2 regions of the Streptomyces sp. NPDC041968 genome follow, and region 1 is predicted to be linked to the other one. Evidence: riboswitches for the same ligand, from Rfam matches in the RefSeq annotation. Region 1 holds a riboswitch; the other holds the start of a gene.

The links. A riboswitch is a leader RNA that binds a small molecule or an ion and turns the genes downstream of it on or off. The one in region 1 is predicted to bind thiamine pyrophosphate.
Region 2: it holds a riboswitch for thiamine pyrophosphate, as region 1 does, so the genes downstream of both, ACZ6EG_RS26315 (thiamine ABC transporter substrate-binding protein) here and thiO (glycine oxidase ThiO) in region 1, are expected to answer to the same signal.

Annotation. Positions count from the first base shown of each region.
Region 1 covers NZ_JBVJCB010000001.1:361,113-365,518, forward strand. The annotation lists gene ACZ6EG_RS01650 (NAD(P)/FAD-dependent oxidoreductase) at 1-1,142, opposite strand, end outside; gene ACZ6EG_RS01655 (avidin-fold protein) at 1,175-1,525, opposite strand; TPP riboswitch at 1,578-1,689, shown strand; gene thiO (glycine oxidase ThiO) at 1,687-2,874, shown strand; gene thiS (sulfur carrier protein ThiS) at 2,871-3,071, shown strand; gene ACZ6EG_RS01670 (thiazole synthase) at 3,074-3,868, shown strand; gene pknB (Stk1 family PASTA domain-containing Ser/Thr kinase) at 4,085-4,406, shown strand, end outside.
Region 2 covers NZ_JBVJCB010000011.1:191,725-196,130, forward strand. The annotation lists gene ACZ6EG_RS26305 (phosphatidate cytidylyltransferase) at 1-1,160, shown strand, start outside; gene rlmN (dual-specificity RNA methyltransferase RlmN) at 1,606-2,712, shown strand; TPP riboswitch at 2,770-2,875, shown strand; gene ACZ6EG_RS26315 (thiamine ABC transporter substrate-binding protein) at 2,953-4,038, shown strand; gene ACZ6EG_RS26320 (ABC transporter permease) at 4,014-4,406, shown strand, end outside.

The DNA of each region.
Region 1 (4,406 bases):
AGGCGGTCCTCGCGCAGCCAGCAGACCGACCAGGCGGGCCCCGCGGGGTCACCGCGCCAGAGGGTGGCGTCGGCGGCCGTGTGGTGGCCGGCGTACTGGACGAAGCGCCCGAACTGCTCGGACCAGAAGTACGGCACGGGGTCGTAGGCCTCGGGGGCCTCGCCGGCGGGGGCGCCGACGATGGCGGCGGCGACCGTGCGCGGGCCCTGGAGGGCGTTGTCCCAGTGGTGCACCAGCAGCCGCTCCCCGTAGCGGGCGGAGGGGAAGGACGCGCAGTCGCCGACCGCGTAGACGTCCGGTGCGGAGGTGCGCAGGCGGTCGTCGGCCGGCACGTCGCCGTGCTCGCCGAGGTCGATCCCCGAGCCGGCGAGCCACGCGGTGGCGGGCCGGGCGCCGATGCCGACGACGACCGCGCCGGCGGGCAGCCGGGAGCCGTCGTCGAGGACCACGTGCCCCGGCCCCCCGTCCGCGGCGGGCTCGACGCGCTCCACGCGCGCGTGCGTGCGCAGTACGGCGCCGGCTTCGGCGTACCAGGCGGCCATCGGCGCGGCGACCTCGGCGGGCAGCGCGCCGGCGAGGGGCCGGTCGGCGGCCTCCACGACGGTCACCGCGCAGCCCGCCTCCCGCGCGGCGGTGGCGAACTCCGCGCCGATCCAGCCGGCGCCCACGACCACGATGTCGTGCTGCCGGGCCAGCACCGGGCGCAGCCGTTCGGCGTCGTCCAGGGTGCGCAGCAGGTGCACGCCGGGCACGCCCTCGGCACCGGGGAGCCGGACCGGTTCGGCGCCGGTCGCGAGGACCAGGGCGTCGTAGGGCACGGGTCCGGCGGAGGTGTCCAGGAGGTGGGCGCCGGGGCGGACGCCCAGGGCCTCGCAGCCGAGCCGCAGGGTGATGTCGAGCGCCTCGAAGTCGACGTCGAAGGCGGAGCCCTCGGCGGTGCCGAGCAGGACGGCCTTGGACAGCGGGGGCCGGTCGTACGGCTGGTGCGGCTCGGCTCCGATCAGGGTCACGGTGCCGGTGAAACCCTGCTCCCGCAGGGCGACGGCGGTCTGCACGCCCGCCATGCCCGCGCCCACGACGACCACACGGCGCTCCGCGTCCGCCGCCCGTTCCCGGGTCTGCTCCTGCGTCTGCTCGCTCACCTGATCACCTTAGACACCTGACGTTCTGTCAGTCAGTGCTCGTGCGGAGTGACCTGCTCCACAACGCTCGTCCCGCTGCCCGGCCGCGACTCCCACTCCCAGGTCTCCTCCAGGCGCACCCGGCCGTCCGGCAGCTCGACGACGGTCGAGACGCAGTGTCCCGAGGACGTGCCGCCGTCGGTCCCGAGCTGCACGTACCGGAAGTCGAGCCGGTCGCCCTCCCGGGTGCCCACCAGGCGACCGAGGACCACGTCGCCGCCCTCGTACTCGGCCCACACGGCGCCGTCCCGCTCGTGGTAGCCGAACCGGGTGCGCGTGCCCACCTGGCCGGGCGCCTGGTCGGCGACCGGGGCGAGGACGAGACCGTCGAGTGAACGCGCCATGGGCACGGGCTCCCTTACACGTGTGATGGGCCGCGGGCTAGGGTGGCCAACGTAAGGCACTCGCGGGAGCCCGGACGCACCGGGCTGAGAGGGAGGCTGGCGGCCTCCGACCGTACGAACCTGATCCGGGTCATGCCGGCGAAGGGAGGGGCTGGACGCCCATGTCGTCTCCGTCACACACGTCGTCCCGTGCATCCGACGTCCTGGTCGTCGGCGGGGGGATCATCGGCCTGGTCACGGCCTGGCGGGCCGCGCAGCGCGGGCTGGCCACGGCCCTCGTCGACCCGGAGCCGGGCGGCGGGGCCGCCCACGTGGCGGCCGGGATGCTGGCCGCCGTCACGGAACTTCACTACGGCGAGCAGACGCTGCTCGCCCTGAACCTCGCCTCGGCCCGCCGCTACCCCGACTTCGCCGCCGAGCTGGCCGACCTCACGGGCCACGACCTCGGCTACCGCCGCTGCGGCACCCTCGCCGTCGCGCTGGACGCCGACGACCGCGCCCACCTGCGGGAACTGCACGCGCTCCAGCAGCGCTCGGGGCTGGAGGCCGAGTGGCTGTCGGGGCGCGAGTGCCGCCGCCTGGAACCGATGCTGGCGCCGGGCGTGCGCGGCGGGCTCCGGGTGGACGGCGACCACCAGATCGACCCCCGGCGGCTGGCCGCCGCGCTCCTGGCCGCCTGCGAGGGCGCGGGCGTGGTGTTCCACCGGGTGTGGGCCGAGCGGCTCGCGGTCGGGCGCGGGGAGCGGGCCACGGGGGTGGCCACGGCCGACGGAACGGTGCTGGAGGCCGGGCAGGTGGTGCTGGCCGGGGGCAGCCTGAGCGGACGGCTCGCCGGGGTCCCGGACGACGTGCTGCCGCCGGTGCGGCCCGTGAAGGGGCAGGTGCTGCGGCTGGCGATGCCGGCGGCGCACGGGCCCCTGCTGAACCGGACGGTCCGCGCCGTGGTGCGCGGCAACCCGCTCTACCTGGTGCCCCGGGAGAGCGGCGAGCTGGTCGTCGGCGCCACCAGCGAGGAGATGGGCTGGGACACGACGGTGACCGCGGGAGGTGTCTACGAGCTGCTGCGCGACGCCCACGAGCTGGTCCCCGGCATCACCGAGCTGCCCCTGACGGAGACCCGCGCGGGCCTGCGCCCGGGCTCCCCGGACAACGCCCCGCTGCTGGGTCCGACCGGCCTGGAGGGGCTGCTGCTGGCCACCGGGCACTACCGCAACGGCGTATTGCTCACCCCGGTGACCGGCGACGCCATGGCGCACGTCCTGACCACCGGGGAGCTGCCGCCCGAGGCCCGACCCTTCACCCCGCGGCGTTTCAGCGCCGCCCCCGCACTCTCGGAGCAGCCCGCATGAACATCTCCGTCAACGGCGAGCCGCGCGAGGTGGCTCCCGGCACGGCCCTGGACGCCCTGGTGGGCACGCTCACCGCGGCGCCGTCCGGAGTCGCCGCCGCCCTGAACGAGACCGTCGTCCCGCGCGCGCGGTGGTCCGCCACCGCCCTGGCCGACGGCGACCGCGTCGAGGTCCTCACCGCTGTCCAAGGAGGCTGACCATGGCCGACGATCCCTTCGTCCTCGGCGGTACGTCGTACGCGTCCCGTCTGATCATGGGTACGGGCGGGGCGCCCAGCCTCGATGTGCTGGAGCGCGCTCTCCTGGCCTCCGGCACGGAGCTGACGACCGTCGCGATGCGGCGGGTGGACGCCTCGGTGCACGGGTCCGTGCTGTCCGTGCTGGAGCGGCTCGGCATCCGCGTGCTGCCGAACACGGCCGGCTGCTTCACCGCCGGGGAGGCCGTCCTCACCGCCCGGCTCGCGCGCGAGGCGCTCGGCACGGACCTGGTCAAGCTGGAGGTCATCGCCGACGAGCGCACCCTGCTGCCTGACCCGATCGAGCTGCTGGACGCGGCGGAGACGCTGGTCGACGACGGGTTCACGGTGCTGCCGTACACGAACGACGACCCGGTCCTCGCGCGGAAGCTGGAGGACGTCGGCTGTGCGGCGATCATGCCGCTGGGCTCGCCGATCGGGTCCGGGCTCGGTATCCGCAACCCGCACAACTTCGAGCTGATCGTGGAGCACGCGCGCGTGCCGGTGATCCTGGACGCGGGGGCCGGTACGGCGTCCGACGTGGCGCTCGCGATGGAGCTGGGGTGCGCGGGGGTGATGCTCGCGTCGGCGGTCACGCGGGCGCAGGAGCCGGTGCTGATGGCCGGCGCCATGCGGGCCGCGGTCGAGGCGGGGCGGCTGGCCCGGCGGGCGGGACGGATCCCCCGGCGGCGTTTCGCCGAGGCGTCCTCCCCCACGGAGGGCATGGCGGCGCTGGACCCGGAGCGGCCCGCTTTCTGAGCACCGGCGCCGGGCGCCCCGAGGGGCCCACGGTGCTCGCGGCATGCCGTCGCCCGCCCTCCGCATCGCCCCGGCGTCGCCTCCGGGGGCGTCAGGGCCCCGGGGAGGCACGCGGGTCCGCCGCTCCGGTGGAGTACGTCACAGGTGCGCTGCAGTACCGCCCCCGATCGCCGACGGCGACACGGGGTGTCCGTGGTGGCTCGTACACTCACCTGCGTGGACACGACCCTTCAGGACCCCCTCGTCGGGCAGCTGCTCGACGGCCGGTACCGCGTCGAGGCGCGGATCGCGGTCGGCGGGATGGCCACGGTCTACCGGGCCGTGGACACCCGCCTGGACCGCGTGCTCGCGCTGAAGGTGATGCACCCGACCCTCGCGACCGACGCCACCTTCGTGGAGCGCTTCATCCGCGAGGCGAAGTCGGTCGCCCGGCTCGACCACCCCAACGTGGTGCAGGTCTTCGACCAGGGTGCCGAGGGGGCGTACGTCTACCTGGCGATGGAGTACATCGCCGGCTGCACCCTGCGCGACGTGCTGC
Region 2 (4,406 bases), on a different contig from region 1:
AAGCCGGGTACTGGGGGCCGTCCGACCAGGGACCTGTCCAGGGCGCTGCCCCGGCGGGTCCCGCGTACGATGCGCACTACGCGCAGCAGACTCGCCCCATGCCCATCGTGCCCGACGTACCCGAACACGGCGGTGCCCAGGACGGCGACCAGGGGGCCGCTCGGCCGAGCGGCCCCCTGTCCCGGGACGAGGCGTTCCGCGATGAGCCGTATCGCGACAGCACACATCGCGACAGCACACACCGCGACGAGAACCCGTCGGCGCAGCCGTATGGGGCGGTGCCGCAGAATCCGGAGCCCATGCCCGACGCCCCGCAGCCGGCGCAGCACCGGCCGCAGCCGAAGAAGACCGCGGGGCGTGACCTGGGTGCCGCGATAGGGGTGGGTGTCGGGCTCGGCGCGGTGATCATCGCGTCGCTGTTCGTCGTCAAGGCCGTCTTCGTCGGTGTGGTCGCGATCGCCGTCGTCGTGGGCCTGTGGGAGCTGACCACGCGGCTGGAGGAGCGCAAGGGCATCAAGGCGCCCCTCGTACCGCTCGCGATCGGCGGCGCCGCGATGGTGGTCGCCGGGTACGTGCGCGGCTCCGAGGGCGCGTGGGTCGCCATGGCGCTCACGGCGCTCGCCGTCCTCGTGTGGCGGATGACCGAACCGCCGGAGGGCTACCTCAGAGACGTCACGGCGGGCCTGTTCGCGGCGTTCTACGTGCCCTTCCTGGCCACGTTCGTCGCGATGATGCTCATGGCGGACGACGGCGCCTGGCGCGTGCTGGTCTTCCTGGTGCTGACGGTCGTCAGCGACACCGGCGCCTACGCGGTGGGCTGGCGGTTCGGCAGGACCAAGCTCGCCCCGCGCATCAGCCCCGGCAAGACCCGCGAGGGCCTGCTCGGGGCGGTGGGCTTCGCGATGGCGGCGGGCGCCCTGTGCATGCAGTTCCTGATCGACGACGGCACCTGGTGGCAGGGTCTGCTGCTCGGCCTCGCGGTCGCCGTCAGCGCCACGCTGGGCGACCTCGGCGAGTCCATGATCAAGCGGGACCTCGGCATCAAGGACATGGGCACGCTGCTCCCGGGCCACGGCGGCATCATGGACCGTCTGGACTCCCTGCTGCCGACGGCGCCGGTGGTGTGGCTCCTGCTGGTGATCTTCGTCGGGTCGGGCTGACCCTCGGGCCGTCCCGGCCGGCTGACGCACGGGTCCACCGCTGCCGGTCGTACCGGCCGCCTCCCCGCCCCTTCCGCACCCGCGGCCGCACGACCGGGCCGCCCTCGCGGGAGGGGCGCGGTGCGTTCCGGGGCGGCGCACGACCGCCCCTTGCCGGCGTCGACGGCAACGCCCTGCGGTCGGGCTCCCGGCCGCGGCGCCTGCGGTCGGGGCACGACGCCGTTCCCGGCGTCCGTCGGGGGGAGGCGCCGGCGCCGCGAGGAGGGCGGCCGCCTCCCGGTGCGCCCGGTTCGCTTCATCCGCCTCGACGCGTGCGCTCCGTACGAGGTCGCGCCGTGCGCCGTTCCGTGGACGCCCGGCGGGTGACCTGGGGAAACCGTCGACGACCGCCGGAGCGGGCGACGGTCGCGGGTCACCCGAGTGGATCTGCGACACTGGGAACGTCATGCCTAAGCCCGGAGAACTCACATTCGTCGCCCCGCGCGGAGTCAAGAAGCCGCCGCGGCACCTCGCCGATCTCACGCCCGCCGAGCGCAAGGAGGCCGTCGCCGCCATCGGCGAGAAGCCGTTCCGTGCGAAGCAGCTCTCGCAGCACTACTTCGCGCGGTATGCGCACGACCCCGAGCAGTGGACGGACATCCCGGCCGGCTCGCGGCAGGGGCTGCGGGAGGCGTTGCTGCCCGAGCTGATGTCGGTCGTCCGGCACCTGTCGACCGACCAGGGCACCACGCGCAAGACGCTGTGGAAGCTGTTCGACGGGACGCTCGTCGAGTCCGTCCTGATGCGCTACCCGGACCGGGTGACCATGTGCATCAGCTCCCAGGCGGGCTGCGGCATGAACTGCCCGTTCTGCGCCACGGGGCAGGCCGGCCTGGACCGGAACCTGTCCACCGCCGAGATCGTGCACCAGATCGTGGACGGGATGCGGGCGCTGCGCGACGGGGAGGTCCCCGGTGGTCCGGCCCGGCTCAGCAACATCGTGTTCATGGGCATGGGCGAGCCCCTCGCCAACTACAAGCGCGTCGTCGGTTCCATCCGCCGGCTCACCGACCCCGAGCCCGACGGGCTGGGGCTCTCCCAGCGCGGCATCACCGTCTCCACCGTCGGCCTCGTGCCGGCGATCCACCGGTTCGCCGACGAGGGCTTCAAGTGCCGCCTCGCCATCTCGCTGCACGCGCCCGACGACGAGCTGCGCGACACCCTCGTCCCGGTCAACACGCGGTGGAAGGTGCGCGAGGTGCTGGACGCCGGGTTCGAGTACGCGGAGCGGTCGGGGCGCCGGCTGTCGATCGAGTACGCGCTGATCCGCGACATCAACGACCAGGCGTGGCGCGGTGACCGGCTCGGGCGGCTGCTCAAGGGCAGGCCCGTGCACGTCAACCTCATCCCGCTCAACCCGACGCCCGGCTCGAAGTGGACCGCCTCGCGGCCCGAGGACGAGAAGGCGTTCGTGGAGGCGATCGCGGCGCACGGTGTGCCGGTGACGATCCGGGACACCCGTGGCCAGGAGATCGACGGGGCGTGTGGTCAGCTCGCCGCGAGCGAGCGGTAACCTGACCGGCGTCAGCATCACGCGTAGGTCTTCACAGGTCAGTACAAGTACATCTTCATATTCCGACAGGGGAGCGCCACAGCGCTGAGAGTGCGGCACCGGCCGCAGACCCTCCGAACCTGGCCCAGGTCATTCTGGGTAGGGAGATCGGTCACCACTCGAGCTGTTGCGCCCTGCCCGGGACCCTCACCAGGTCCCGGGCGGGGCCGCGTCTTCTCCTGGTCACCCAGGAGGAATTCAGTGAGCATCACCAAGAAGGTCAGTGTCCTGGCCCTCGGACTCGGCATGGTCGGCACGCTGGCCGCCTGCGGATCGTCGTCGGACGACGGTCAGGGATCCGGCGATCCCAAGACCGTGACCCTGGTCAGCCATGACTCGTGGGCCGCGTCGAAGGACGTCATCGCCGCCTTCGAGAAGCGCTCCGGCTACAAGGTCAGGGTCCTGGAGGACGGCGACGCCGGTCAGGCCGTCAACAAGGCCATCCTCACCAAGGACAACCCCCAGGGCGACGTCTTCTTCGGCGTCGACAACACGCTGCTGTCCCGCGCCCTCGACAACGGGATCTTCCAGCCGTACGAGGCGAAGGGCTCCGACCTGGTCCTCCCCGAGTACCGGGCCGACCAGGACAAGCACCGGGTCACGCCCGTCGACACCGGGGACGTCTGCGTCAACTACGACAAGGCGTACTTCGGCGAGCACGGGCTGACCCCGCCGGACTCCCTCGACGACCTGGCCGACCCCCGGTACAGGGACCTGCTCGTCACCGAGAACGCCGGCAGCTCCTCGCCCGGCCTCGGCTTCCTGCTGGGCACCGCCGCGAAGTACGGGGACGACGGCTGGCAGGGCTACTGGAAGAAGCTGAAGGCGAACGGCGTCAAGGTCGTCGACAGCTGGGAGCAGGCGTACAACGAGGAGTTCTCCGGTTCGTCCGGCGGCAGGAAGGCCGGCGGCGACCGTCCGCTCGTCGTCTCCTACGCCTCCTCCCCGCCCGCCGAGGTCATCTACGCCGACCCCCAGCCGGCCACCGCGCCGACGGGCGTGGCCCAGGGCACCTGCTTCCGCCAGGTCGAGTACGCGGGACTGCTGGAGAACGCCGCGAACCCCGAGGGCGGCAAGGCGCTCCTCGACTTCCTGATCAGCAAGGAGTTCCAGGACGACATGCCGTTGAACATGTTCGTCTACCCGGTGCGTGAGGGCGCGCGGATCCCCGAGGCGTTCCGGAAGTTCGGGCCGCAGGCCGAGGACCCGCAGACCATGGACCCGGCGAAGATCGCCGACCACCGCGACCAGTGGGTCAAGTCGTGGACCTCCCTCGTCCTGAAGTGAAACGCCGGAGCACCGCGCGCGGGAGCGTGGCGCGGCTCGGCCTGATGGCCGTGCCCGTCGCGTTCTTCGCGGTGTTCTTCGCCTACCCCGTCGCCGCGATCGTCGCGCGCGGGCTGAAGGTCGACGGGGTCTGGCGATTCGGGCGGATCGCGGACGTGCTGGCCCAGTCCGACATCCGGCACGTGCTGTGGTTCACCACCTGGCAGGCCCTGGCCTCCACCGCGCTCACCCTGCTGATCGCCCTGCCCGGCGCGTACGTCTTCGCCCGCTTCGACTTCCCCGGCAAGCAGCTCCTGCGGGCCGTGGTGACCGTGCCGTTCGTCCTGCCGACGGTCGTCGTCGGTACGGCGTTCCTGGCGCTGGTCGGA